Regions from separate parts of the Sporosarcina sp. SAFN-015 genome, predicted to be linked through region 2. Evidence: riboswitches for the same ligand, from Rfam matches in the RefSeq annotation. Region 2 holds a riboswitch; each other region holds the start of a gene.
The links. Region 2 has a riboswitch for thiamine pyrophosphate ahead of ACR65H_RS16970 (YkoF family thiamine/hydroxymethylpyrimidine-binding protein). Riboswitches for the same ligand answer to the same signal wherever they lie in the genome.
Positions count from the first base shown of each region.

Region 1: linked by a shared signal. The riboswitch ahead of ACR65H_RS10820 (3-oxoacyl-ACP reductase) and the one ahead of ACR65H_RS16970 (YkoF family thiamine/hydroxymethylpyrimidine-binding protein) in region 2 are both predicted to bind thiamine pyrophosphate.
Region 3: linked by a shared signal. The riboswitch ahead of tenA (thiaminase II) and the one ahead of ACR65H_RS16970 (YkoF family thiamine/hydroxymethylpyrimidine-binding protein) in region 2 are both predicted to bind thiamine pyrophosphate.

Region 1 is NZ_JBPFDR010000005.1:137,491-142,148, forward strand. It holds gene ACR65H_RS10810 (serine hydrolase domain-containing protein) at 1-375, opposite strand, end outside; gene ACR65H_RS10815 (LLM class flavin-dependent oxidoreductase) at 749-2,056, opposite strand; gene ACR65H_RS10820 (3-oxoacyl-ACP reductase) at 2,075-2,827, opposite strand; TPP riboswitch at 2,962-3,062, opposite strand; gene ACR65H_RS10825 (FtsW/RodA/SpoVE family cell cycle protein) at 3,366-4,658, opposite strand, start outside; gene ACR65H_RS10830 (helix-turn-helix transcriptional regulator) at 4,654-4,658, opposite strand, start outside.
Region 2 is NZ_JBPFDR010000012.1:7,470-12,127, reverse strand. It holds gene ACR65H_RS16980 (ABC transporter ATP-binding protein) at 1-635, opposite strand, end outside; gene ACR65H_RS16975 (ECF transporter S component) at 628-1,209, opposite strand; gene ACR65H_RS16970 (YkoF family thiamine/hydroxymethylpyrimidine-binding protein) at 1,211-1,792, opposite strand; TPP riboswitch at 1,871-1,977, opposite strand; gene ACR65H_RS16965 (NUDIX hydrolase) at 2,079-2,561, opposite strand; gene ACR65H_RS16960 (YecA family protein) at 2,687-3,685, opposite strand; gene ACR65H_RS16955 (hypothetical protein) at 3,867-4,358, opposite strand; gene ACR65H_RS16950 (polysaccharide deacetylase family protein) at 4,458-4,658, opposite strand, start outside.
Region 3 is NZ_JBPFDR010000011.1:21,117-25,774, forward strand. It holds gene ACR65H_RS16620 (midas domain-containing protein) at 1-870, opposite strand, end outside; TPP riboswitch at 1,395-1,502, shown strand; gene tenA (thiaminase II) at 1,603-2,286, shown strand; gene thiM (hydroxyethylthiazole kinase) at 2,283-3,092, shown strand; gene thiD (bifunctional hydroxymethylpyrimidine kinase/phosphomethylpyrimidine kinase) at 3,089-3,928, shown strand; gene thiE (thiamine phosphate synthase) at 3,948-4,571, shown strand; gene thiW (energy coupling factor transporter S component ThiW) at 4,571-4,658, shown strand, end outside.

The DNA.
Region 1 (4,658 bases), on a different contig from region 2:
TCGAAGATTATTTTTACCTTCTTCAGATACATCCGGTAACCCGCTTGTCTGAAACAGCAAATGAGCGATGGTCAATTTTGCGGTATACTCCTGTCCTTTATAGAGATGGAGCCCACTAAGTTTCTCTTTATCAAAAAAACGTGTCACTTTATCATCTAATGAGAGTTTCCCTTGCTCCAGCAAAATTAAAATGCATGTAGTTGTAAACAGCTTCGTAATACTTGCCATGAGCAATGGCGCATCTATGCTCTTGCCCCCATACTCATTTTTGTATGAAAAATCCCCATTTCCATTTTGGATAAATAGTACAGACTCATGTATATGCTTTGATTTCACGACTCGGCTAAAGATCTCATCGTATTTTTTAGTCACCATCAGTTCCTAACCTCCCTTCTTGCAGACTATTTGATTATATTAGTTGATGTCTATTTGCATGCAGGAAAAGAGGCTTCCCAAAAGTTTAACTAACTAAATGAGAAGCCTTCAATTGTGTTGGACAATGGACCGTCGAAGTACGCCACAAGTCTATTTAGTGAAATGAAAGACTTGCTTGCCACAACAATCGGAGACACAAAAATGGCACGTGAATTCTACGGAATTCATAGGGCCGTATCTGGACGTATATTGAATGTTGATATGTGGAATTGGAAAGGGTTGATTATACTGAAAAACCAACGGAATTTCTGGGGCTATAGACGGAATCCAAAGGGCAGCGTTATTGAATCGCTCCCCTTTTCATGATCTTTTATTATGTTAGCCCTAAATGTCTACGTAATGTATGTCCTTCATAATATTTTTTGAAAAGACCTCTCTTTTGCAGCTCCGGTACTATGAATTCAACAAAGTCTTCTAAACTACTCGGCAATGTGGGAGGCATAAGATTAAATCCATCGGCTACCCCTGCTTTAAACCAAAGCTCCATCTGATCGACAATCTCTTCAGGTGTGCCGATGAGCGTGAAATGTCCTCCACCAGCATTTAGATACCCCAATAATTCCCTTACTGTTGGGTTTGTATCATGAATAATTTCTATTATCGTCTCATATCGGCCGACCGGTCCAGTAAATTCCTCCACAGGCGGCAATGGTGGAACCTTTTCATCAAGTGCCCAATTGGAGCAGTCTTGCCGAATAAAAATGCTCAGCTGTTTTAATGCCGTGTCAATAGGTAACTGTACATCTAATGCCGCTTTCTTGGCTAAAGCCTCTTCACGACTCTTGCCGACATAGGTGACTAAGCCCGGAAACACTTTAATATATCTGTTGCTATTCTCGCTTTGTTTCATTTGCTCATTGATTTTTTCTCGAAACCTTTTTGCTTGCTTGAAGTTCCACGACACTGAGTAAACTGCATCTGCATGCTTTGCAGCTAATGCAATGCCTTGCTTGGACGCCCCTGCCTGCATTGCGACCGGTTTACCTTGAGGACTTTTCGGCGTAGTGGACGGACCACACACTTTAAAGTAGGTACCTTCGTGATGAAATGGCGTGATGTGTGAAGGATCGATCAATTTTTTCTCTTCACGTTCATGCAGAAACGCTTTGCTATCCCATGAAAGAAATAAATGATTCATTAAAGTAGCAAATTCATCTGCTTTTTCATAGCGTTCATCATGAGACGGCAGCTTATCCATACTATGATTTTGTGCTTCAACATCAGTCATTGAAGTAACAAGATTCCAACCTACACGACCTTTTGTAAGATGGTCTAAACTTAAAAGCTGTCGTGAAGCTGTAAAAGGATTCGAAAAAGTACTTGATATCGTTGGAACTAATCCCACATGGTCTGTCACTTGGGATATGGCTGTTAAATTGATGAGCGGGTCAAACCAAAACGCCGGCATATCACTGCAATCTTTGCCTACAAAAGATTGATTATCTGCAAAGAATACGACGTCAAATAGGCCCTTTTCCGCCAACTTGGCTAAGTTTTGATAATAGGTAATATCACCAATCCGTTCAACACTTGAGTCAGGCATAAGCCACGCAGCTTGGTGGTGTCCGCAGCCATACAGCAAAACACCTAAGTTTAGTTGTTTTGCGTTCATTTCAACCATTTTTCACTCCCCCATTTGTCAGTTCATTGTTAAACCGCCATCGACTGTGATATTCTGCCCTGTAATACCGCTTGCATTGTCTGAAGACAAATATGCGACCATATTCGCTACTTCTTGTGGCGTGGTGACCTTCTTCAGTGGCGTAGAACTTGCAATCAAATCGAATACTTCCGGCGTTGTAACAGCACTGGCGTTAGTTGTTTTCAATAAGCCTCCTGAAACGACATTCGCTTTTATGCCATATGCTCCTAACTCGGCAGCAATATTACGTGTAAAACCGATCAATCCGGCTTTCGCTGTTGTATATTCATGATAAGGAACGACAGGATTCTGAAATAGATTCGTCCCTATATTGATAATACTTCCATTTTGTCGTTCAATAAATTGAGGTATGACACTTTGAATTACGTTATATGCTGCTTTTAAAGTACCATCCAACTGTCTTTGATAGTCATCCCAAGTTAGTTCTGCGAAAGGTTTCTGCTTGATTGGATCAAATTTGAAATCGATTAATGCATTATTCACCACAACATCAATTTGCCCAAAATAGTCAGTTGCCTCTTCTACCATACGATCCACTTCTGTTCGATTGGTTACATCAGCTTGAATGGCAATCGCATACTCCTTTCCAATCTCGGAAACAATCTTGTCGGCTGCCTCTTTGCTCTTATTGTAATTGACGACTACCCGAAATCCTTGGCTTGCCAATGTTCTTACGATCGTTGCCCCTAGTCCTTGACTACTTCCTGTTACCAATACGACTTTACTCATCCTAACCACTCCTGTTCTTATACGTTTTGAATCGGTAAATGGCAGCTAATAAAAAAACGCAACCTTCCAAAAGGAAAGTTGCGTAAAACTATGACGACACACCAAAAAGAAGACAGAGTCATCCCTCTTCGTATGTCCGAGAGTTTACACTTTCCTACGCTAGTTTCAGCTAGATCAGGTTCAAAGGGTTTGAGTCTCTACTCATCTCAGTTAAATAACACCCCTAGTGCATACTATTAAGTTTTTAAAGTTTTTATAAAAGATCATGCTGCCATTTATAATATTTCTATTAGTTTGCACTTTAAACCATATCATATAGTATGATCTATTACAACTGGACCATTTATTTCCTTGGTGCTTGTCCGCCCTTGAGTAACAATGCTTTACTGCTCATGAACGAAATGACAGAGTGATAAATGTAAACCCGATATTTTTGTTTTTGATCCGATATTGACGCCAGTCAAATATCTTTGCCATAGAGACAATGATATACTTAGCGTCACACATTCTGTGTTGCCATCATCTTCAGATGGATGATTTATGCAGAGTAAATTTGTTTTCCGATAAACGCTTTTCTCCGATAGACGCTTAAGACTAAGCCTATTAGAAAGGCATTTATCAGCAATGGTGTAATCCCGTAACTAATAAACGGTAACGGCACGCCTGTTAGTGGTAAGAAGCCAAACACCATTAAAACAGAGTAAATACTCTGGCAACTGTATAATGTTCCTGCTGCGATAACGAGTAACTTACCATATGATTGTGGCATTGTAGTAACAAGCCACAAAATGCGTAGCGCAACAGCGAATATGATACCAATGACTGCGAGTCCTGCAACATAGCCATACGATTGAATAAGCTGTACCAAAGCATAATCAGTGTGGGCTTCAGGAATGTAGTGAAGCCTATCTGCCCCGAACCAGCCAGCCCGTGCAAGTGCTTCATTTAATTGGAGCATCATGTAGCCTGCTGAATCCGCATATAATTCAGGATGTAAAAAAGCTCTGATGCGTACTGTTTGATATGGCTCAAGTAAATAGTGATATGCATAAACACTAAATGCCGCTATCGCTAACCCCATTCCCCCTACTATTAAAAACACAATAAGCTTCGCTTTTCGGTTGAAATAGCTAAAGCTAAACAAAACGGCTACAACTCCCATATATAGTAGCGTTACAGAAAGACTTCCTATCATCATGAATAAGAATATTGGAAGTAGAAATAATCCAGTCAGTTTCCAACCTCTCCATTTGCGTTCAGTGAAAAATCCTGCAAAGGCTACTAATAACAACGGAAGCGCCATCCATGCCTGCAAACGAATTGGACCTATTTTATACATTGCTTCTCCATTAACAAAGATGTTGGGCATAGCCCAGAGAACGATTAATAACAACAGTGCCCCTCTATAAAAGAACATACTATAGCATTGCAGTTTACGATAATCAAAATACATGATGACGGCTATCCCTGCAACGGCTAGTATGATATGAAGGATTTTATTTTTAACAAAGTAATTCGTCATATCTACACCAAATCGATGGCTGAAATCTGTCGTTAAGATTGGTGTAATGCTTACAGCAATCAATAGCAACACTGCGCCAATTAGCCAGAAATCCCATTTTGGCCGGTGAATTTTGTCCATTGATTTTCCGAGCTGTGAAGCAGAGCCCATTTCCTCAATGGCTTTTTGCTCAGCTTCTATTGAAGAGTAGCCTGAATTCACCCAGGCTTGTTTGGATTTCGTCAGATGGTGGTGCAATTCTTCTTCTACATAGCTACGTGCCTCTTTTGAACGGATATAGCTTGTAACTTGCTGTAGAAACTCCTTAAT
Region 2 (4,658 bases):
AAAAAATCGCCCCATAAATCAAGTCGATGCTCGATCGCCAACACCGTCAAAGACCGTTTCCGCTGAAGCTCATCAAGCCAAATGATGAACTGTTTTGCGGTATACGGATCCAAATGGGAAATCGGTTCATCGAGCAGAAGAATTTCCGGCTCCATAATTAATGCGCATGCCGTCGCAATCCGCTGCTTTTCCCCGCCGGATAACTGTTGAATAACGGAATGACGGAAATTGGTCAATCCTGTCAGCTCCAAAACGTCCTGTATCCGCCTATCCATCTCTGCGCGATCTACTTTTAAGTTTTCAAGCGTGAACGCAAGCTCTTCTTCGACAGTCAGCATGCAAAACTGTGCATCAGGATCTTGAAAAACAGTCGCAATCCGGTGATTCACTTCACCAGGAGAATAAGACTTGCTTTCTTTATCAAATAACGTAACAGTGCCTTTTACGATTCCATCACAGTTTTCGGGATACAGCCGGTTGCAAAGATAGAGCATCGTCGTTTTGCCGCTTCCGCTTGGCCCTGTAATGACAACCTTTTCTCCGCTTCCAACGGAGAATGATAGATCTTCAAATATCCAATCATCGTCATCGGGATAGCGAAAACTTACGTTATCAAACTGGATTACTTCATGCACGGGCCTCACCTTTTTTCGCACGTGTAATGGCATATCCGCGGAGCGAGCCTGTTGCAAGCAATCCGTCGACGACCGCTTTGCCGCCAATTCCCGCAATCATTGCTCCGCTGAGAATCCGGATGCCAAGCATGAGTAGGACATAGCCTGTGCTGAACACAGTAAATCCACCTAAGAAATAACCATATGTGAAACTGAACACTGATGCACCGACACCTGCCAACATTAAGACCCATACATCAAACCGACGATAGCGCGTTGCAGCAAATGCCGCCTCGGCACCTAGCCCTTGAATGATACCTGCAAGAATCAATCGTGGACCAACTGCATTCCCTAACAGTACCTCGATGGCAGCTGCAATCGTTTCCGAAATGACAGCCGCCCCAGGTTTCCGAATAATATACATACAAATGATCGACACGATGAACCAAATACCGAAAATCCATTCATAGGCGATCGGCCCAATGAACCCCGCCCAAATATTCCCGACATGCAAAAACAGCAAATAAATAATCCCGAACACGACCGAAAACAAAGACATGAGGACGACCTCTTTCAGCTTCCATGATTTCAACATGTTACAGTCCTCCGTGCGACGGACTATTTATGCTCATCGAGACGGTCATAACGAGATGCTTATGTTCTTCAGAGCGCGCATTGCTGAAAGCCTCTTCGTAAAATGCAAATACATCATGAATATCCCCATGGATGCCGCTCGCATAATGCATCGATTCATTAAAGACGCCTTGCTCTTTCGCCCTGTCCACTTCGCGATAAATGATTTCCATATACGCCGGATTATTCATTGGATACAGCGCAAATTGTGAGGACACATATTGCTTTGTCCCATCCGTATTGGCCACTTCATCGGCCTTGTCCAAATACGCATCGCCAGCAGTATCACCTGGGCATCCCGCCGAAAAAGTACCGGATAACGCAATATGCTTGCCTGTTTTCGCAGCGTGCAATGCTATCGCTTTAGCAACGTTAAATACATGGACTTGCTTTCCTCGGATGACGGTCGATACATCATCCGTATGCATCCACACATTCGACGTGTCGGTCTTTTCCAGTGCTCCTTTAATTACACTTACAAAATCATCTGCCATCGGATATAACGAAAAACGAAATCCGACGATTGGACTTAAACCACATTCCATTTCCTTCGACCTCCCGAAAATTTTTCATAAAAAAAACTACATCCCGGAAGATGTAGCACTTCTCCAATATGAAACCATCGGAAAGCCACTACACTTCCCCACGCAGGTATTATCCTGATCGGGTCATAAGGGATCGGAGCTATTGCTCGCATCTCAGCCAAAATTGGGCACCCCTAGTGCAGAAAACGGTATGTAGTTATTAGTTATGTTGCCATCAGTATAGACGAAGAATTTTTTATTGTAAATGAAAACTAGCAAACTCGTACTTTTTGTCCATTCAACGGTGCTACACTTTCCTGCTCAATTTCAGTTTAAACTCCGGATGTGTAACATATTCTTGGTACTCCACGTTTCCGTCAAATTTGAAATACTCCTCAATGCGTGCCCGTATCGCCGGTTGTGTAATATAATCCAGTACTTCATCCTTAGGAACCCACTTGCAATCGGATGTTTCCTCTGACGTGCATAACTCCCCGCCGACCGGCTTGCAAGCGAAGTCGAACATCACTTTCGTCGGAACGTCAGTCACTCCGTCATACCATTTATAAATAGCCGAATTCGTATACACGCCGATCAAGTGGGACACTTCTACATCGATGCCACTCTCCTCTTTCACTTCCCGAATGACGCCATCCATTAAGTTTTCACCCACTTCGACTTGTCCGCCTGGAAATACCCATCCCCCGTGATGCGTTTTTACGATTAGTAAATTTCCACCATCATCTTCGACGAGCGCACCGCAAGCGACAATATGCGTTGGCATTGCCATTTTCCCATCCCCTTTGCTCTACTAAATCATCTCACCACTTAATACTACCAATCTTCCAGTAATAATGAAAGATTCTAAAAAGTCCACCTATTGCTATTGAAGGCAATAGGTGGACCGTATTTTTCTTAATTCATAACTTTGGAGCTATAATAAGCATCCAATTCCTTGTAATATTTGTTCATGGAAGAAGGGGAAACATCGAACCACTCAGCGATTTCTTTCAACGTCATAGATAGCGGCTCGAAAAACGACTTCTCTTGCCCGAATCGGATCGCCCCAGCTGCAATCGCTGTTTCCTTACGAGCATTCGGTTGTTGTTCCACTAAAAAGTCTTCGACGACGTCCAATAACTTTCTAGACATGCGGTCATGTTTTTCGAGAAAATCCATTGCATCGAGCAATACGCCGGCTTCGAACTCCGTGAACTCGCCGCCTTGATATCCGTTTTGACCAAGCAACTTCCAAAAATCCATCGCATTTTCTTGTAAGAAATTGCTGATATCTTGTTCCTCACTTTCCGCAAATTTCTTCGTAAATTCTTTGAATACATCCGCGTGATCTGTCGGGAAGAAGATTAAGCTCGACACGGCCAAATATTGTCCTTCCACTCCTGTACCGTCAGGCAACATGAAGCAGAATAAGTGGACGCCCACTGGCACCGGCTTCTCACTTTCCCGGCGCAACCTGATGACTTCGTCAGCAAAGATCGATTTCACTGAAATGTAATTTCCTTCAACATCAATCACTTCACCAATAATTGCTTGCGGTTGCCGCCAAGTGTCCATTACCCGCAATACGGAAGGACGCAACTGTTTTTTCTTTTGTTTGTCCAAGTATCCAGTCCAAATGTCCGGACGGTGATGGAAAAAGAATTCATCCAACACAATCGCTTCAACCATCTCTTCTTCGGGCAAATATGTATCTAATGAACGCTTCCATTCATTCGCTAATTCCAAGTACTCCGGGATATCTTTCCGCTCAGGATACACATCATAAAATGTTTGCAGTACCCCTTCCAATTCTTCCATTTGAACTGTCTCTACGGAAACAGTCTCTTTCGACTGACAACATTTTTTATATTTCTTTCCACTGCCACAAGGACAAGGATCATTACGACCAATCATTTATAACACTTCCCTTAAAAAATTTACAACTCTTCTATTTTACCATTTATATGGCGTTTTCGAAACGGTTCCAATTTCTTGTTTTGATGTAGTTATTGACCCTTTAGGCTGTTGGAGCTTAATTTTAACATAATAAAAAGAACCAATCGCCTAGCGTTTGGCTCTTTCATCATGGGTGGCTTTAACAAAGCACGATAATTTTATGTGGTGTCGTTTGGGCTGGAATGCTTCTTGTTGAAGTACTGTAGATGACGATTAGATCGCGGTTTGCAGGATTGCCATTAAAGTCTTGCCCGTTTTCCAGTACAATTTCTGTTTGCCTCGATACATTCAATTTTAAACTGCCGTCGCTGCTTATTAATTGGTTGTTGAAGAAACTCACTGTCACAAAAGTATTTGGTTGATCCCTTGCCATCACAGCTGCCCGATATTGAGGAGGGTAAATTAATGGCACCGGCGCATCTGCATCATAAAACCCCGTCACAATATCTCCGACTTTCACCTTAACATAGTCTACAAAATAAGTGGCAGGTTCAATAACAAAATTTACAATCGAACCGTCCCTGTCAGACAGCGAAAATAACTTATAGCAGCCTAATTGCGGATCGTTTGTTGCAGTTGGGAAGTCATCAATCCACATCACTCTGCCAGTAAATGATAAAAAGTTCGTCAATTGCATACCTCCATCATGATTAGAACGTTCGATACATAGTATGCAAGTTCATTCCAAAGTGATGGCTTAAAGTAAACATTTCCGTTTCTATAGGATTATTCAATCAACCCGTTTCTCACTCATCAATTCACTGACCGTCCCGAGCTGATAACCTTTCGCTTTGATATCGGCAATCATTTTTCCCAATCCTAGTGCGATTGGCTCGGTAGGATGCATGAGGATCATCGTGCCGTTTTCAACTTGCGACACGACACGCCTAACCATTTCGGATGGTGCAGGTTTTTTCCAATCAACTGTATC
Region 3 (4,658 bases), on a different contig from region 2:
TATAATAGAATCGGTTGATTGGTCAGTTGGCGTAGTATCTTCATTGATATTTTCGTCAGCTGGCTTTTCTGTTTCTTTGGCATCTTCTTCTACAGGTGCATCCGTAGCTTCTTCATCTTCAGTTGGAGTATCTACGGCTTCCTCTTCGTCAGCAGGAGCGTCCGTAACATCCTCTTCATCTGCAGGAGTCTCTACAGCTTCCTCTTCATCAGCTGGTAGCTCAACAGTTTCGTCTTCCTCAACTGGAGCGTCCGTAGCTTCCTCTTCATCCGCCGGAGCATCAACAGTTTCTTCTTCATCCGCCGGAGCGTCTACAGCTTCTTCATCGTCAGCTGGAGTATCTACAGCTTCTTCTTCATCCGCCGGAGCGTCTACAGCTTCTTCATCGTCAGCTGGAGTATCCACAGCTTCTTCTTCATCAGCAGGAGCATCTACAGCTTCTTCTTCATCAGCCGGAGCGTCTACAGCTTCTTCTTCATCAACTGGAGCGTCTACAGCCTCTTCATCGTCAACTGGAGTATCAGTAGCTTCTTCATCGTCAGCTGGAGTGTCAACAGCTTCTTCATCGTTATTAGGTATATCTGTTGTATCATCGTCATCTGTAGAATCATCATCACCTGGTTCAGCGGCTACAAAGTTTTTATTGGCAATTGTACGCATGAATTGTCCTTTTTCAGGTGAGCCCGGAATAGTTGTTGCGTAATGGGAAACCTTTTCACCGTGGTTATTAAACTCTTTTTCGCCATTTTCAGCTGCAAAAGCTGAACCGCCTGCTCCAAAAATAGCAGCAGTTAGCATTGATGTCGACATGACAAACGGTAAAATCTTCTTTTTCGTGTTCTTCTCATTACGATTCGTTTCGTTAACCAAGAATGATCAAACTCCCTTTTCATAAATTTTTTTTGACTTGCTTACTAGATAATGAAGCGAAATAACACTCATTCTTTCAAGTCGTTATGTACATCCGCCTCCTTCTCAAGTAAAAAGTATAGGGATCGTTTTTTACTATTCTCTCAAAACTTCCAACCGAATAGTGTAGCAGTGTCCCTTCTGCACATGACTAACAATAACAAAAGAAAATAACAGTGGTGTGACAACCAATTAACAAGTATTCATGGAAATATTAACCGTTGTAATAATATAAATACGTGTGAAAAGACTAAAAAGAGGGTTAAACCTAATTAATTCGACCCTCATTATCCAAATTATTCCTATCTGAAAAACGTTAACAACATGCTATGCGTCTGCGATATATTACTTTGTAAATACATTTTCGAATGGACTAAATGGTCTAGCGTTGTTTATTTCCAAATATTACAGCCGGGTTAATCAATGATGTCACAACCTTGCGAAACTACTAAACTATGTTATAGTGGAGATGAAAACTGAAAAGAGTTAACCACTGGGGGAGTCTTTGTGAAAGACTGAGACGTGTATCGATACGCGGACCCTTCGAACCTGATCTTGCTCATACCAGCGTAGGGAAGTGGATCGCACATCTTCCAAAGGTTATCTTACGCCGATTTGCGAGCCGCTTCTTCAACGATTGTGTTGAGTGAAGCGGCTTTTTTGGTTTTCCAAAACAAAAGAGGAGTGGTTGGAATGACGTTTTGTGAAGAGGTACGGAAGGAATGCAACGATGTTTGGGAGGCAAGCTTTCATCACCCGTTCATCGCAGCACTTGCTGAAGGGACATTGCCTGAAGAGGTGTTCAAACATTATGTTCTGCAAGACTCCTATTATTTGAAGCATTTTGCGAAAGTGCATGCGATGGCAGCTGTACAGGCAACGGATTTATTGACGGTGCAACGGTTTGCGCAACATGCGGATGGAACTTGCGGGGCGGAAATTTCATTGCATGAAGGCTTCTTTGGAATGTTGGGCGTTACAGATGAGGATATTGAAAAATTCGAGCCGGCGCCGACGGCATATGCGTACACGTCGCATTTATACCGGGCGGCGTTGGAAGGTGACTTGGCCGCTACATTATCCGCATTATTGCCATGTTATTGGCTGTATTACGAAATAGGCGAGCGGTTGAAGGACGCGAAACCGAATCATCCGATTTATGACAAATGGATTGCTACGTACAGCTCTGAATGGTTCGAACAGGCAACCCGTGAACAGATCGACCGTTTGAATAAACTGACCGAACAACTTCCAAAGCAAAGACGTGAACAATTGAAAGCTCATTTCATTAAGAGTACCCACTATGAATTGCAGTTTTGGGAAATGGCATGGACGAAGCAAAAATGGTCACTTGAAACAAACGAGGTACATGTATGACAGACCAATTACCATTGTTGGATGAACTGCGTCAGCAAAACCCGTTAGTGCATTGCATTACGAATCATGTCGTTTCAAACTTTCAAGCGAACGGCCTGTTGGCATTGGGGGCTTCTCCCATCATGGCGGATGCAATCGAGGAGGCGGCGGAAGTATCTGCCATTTCCTCGTGTACATTGCTTAATATTGGAACGTTGGACAGTTCGGCTGTTGAATCAATGATCGCTGCCGGAAAAAGCGCTTCCTTTAAAGGTAAGCCCCTCGTACTGGATCCTGTCGGAGCAGGAGCGACTGCTTTCCGAAAACGGACGGTCGCTAAACTTCTAAAGGAATTGGATATTACACTCATCCGCGGAAATGCAGGTGAAATTGCATCCATCGCGGGTGTTGAATGGAAAGCGAGAGGCGTCGATGCGGGTGTCGGTTCGGCAAATATTGCCGAGGCTGCTAAAGAGGTGGCCAGCCGCCATCGTTGTCTCGTTGCGGTAAGCGGTGAGACTGACATCGTGACGGATGGTGAAAAAATAATCCGTATAACAGGAGGGCATTTGCTCATGACGCGAATTACGGGCATGGGTTGTCTGTTAAGTGCTGTGTCCGCCGCTTTTCTTTCGGTCGGTAAGGATGCGCCGATTGATATAGTTGCATATAGTCTTGCGTTTTACAAAAAAGCGGGTGAATTGGCGGCAAAGCAAGCTTCTGGCCCAGGAGATTTTGCTGTTCATTTCCTAAATGCTTTACACCAATTGGACGGTGAAGCAATCAACTTCGATCACCATTGTTTTATAGAGGAGGTTGTCAAATGACTTCGGTTGCACTCACAATTGCAGGCTCGGACAGTGGAGGCGGGGCAGGCATCCAGGCGGATTTGAAAACATTCCAGGAACTTGGGGCGTTCGGAACGTCCGCATTGACGGCCGTAACCGCTCAAAATACGTTAGGTGTCCATGCGGTCCAGCCGATAGAGACGGAAATTGTCATTGCCCAAATTGAAGCGGTGCTAACTGATTTCACAGTCGGAGCTGCCAAAACCGGGATGCTGTTCTCTGCAGAAATTATTGAAGCGGTTGCCGATACATTGAATCGTCACGAGCGAATCCCTTTAGTCATTGATCCCGTGATGATAGCGAAAGGCGGTGCTTCGCTTCTTCAGCATTCAGCGATTGCAGCATTGAAAGAGCACCTCATTCCAACAGCGACACTCTTGACGCCCAATATTCCTGAAGCGGAAGTGTTGACGGGAATGACGATCGTTTCAATGAAAGACATGGAGAATGCCGCAAATCAACTGCTCCAGATGGGAGCTGGAGCCGTACTGCTGAAAGGGGGGCACCGGGTAGATACTCCTTATGCAGAGGATTTATTCATGTCAGCGAACGGCGAAAGCTTTCTTATGAGAAGCAAGCGGATCGATACGAAAGACACGCATGGCACGGGATGTACTTTCGCTGCAGCCATTACGGCAGAGCTTGCGAAAGGGATGCCAATGAATGAAGCAGTTGTTACCGCAAAATACTTTATCCATGCAGCAATTGAAGAGGGGCTATCCATTGGCAATGGACACGGGCCGACAAACCATACGGCGTTTCGGAATCGGGGCAATGCTGAACGGAAGGAAGTCGAATTGATTGAGAAACGTTGACGTTACGCTTTACTTCATAATGGGTTCGACGAATGCTGAGAATCCGCTCTCCGTATTGGAAGACGCTTTAAAAGGCGGAATCACTTGTTTTCAGCTCCGTGAAAAGGGGGCACACGCACTTGTCGGGAAGGAGAAGAAAGCATTCGCGCAAAGTTGCCAGCAGTTATGTGCACAATATGGCGTGCCGTTCATCGTGAATGATGATGTCGATCTTGCCCTAGAAATTGACGCGGATGGCGTCCATGTCGGGCAGGACGATGCTGAGGCGCGATTTGTCCGAAAAAGGATTGGGCCCGGAAAGATATTGGGGGTTTCCGTCCATACAATAGAAGAAACAGAAGCGGCTATGTCAGCGGGAGCGGATTATGTCGGCATGGGGCCTGTATATCCGACGAAATCGAAAGACGATGCGAAACCGGTTGCTGGCACAGCGATGATCGAAGAAGTCGCAAAGTTACATCCTGATTTGCCGATTGTCGGAATTGGTGGCATTACGTCATTCAATGCCGAGCCGGTCTTCAAGGCAGGCGCAAATGGCATATCTGTCATTTCAGCGATTGCTTCATCTACTAATCCTGAAAAGGCGGTGCGCCTTCTAAAGGAAGCTTCATTAAATTGGAGTCGTGAAAGGAGCGTGTTGTGATGAGTACGCGAAAGCTTGTCTTGATGACTGTATTCACGGCGATTGCGGTGGCGGGATCCGCATTCGTCTCTTTTCCTGCAGGGATTG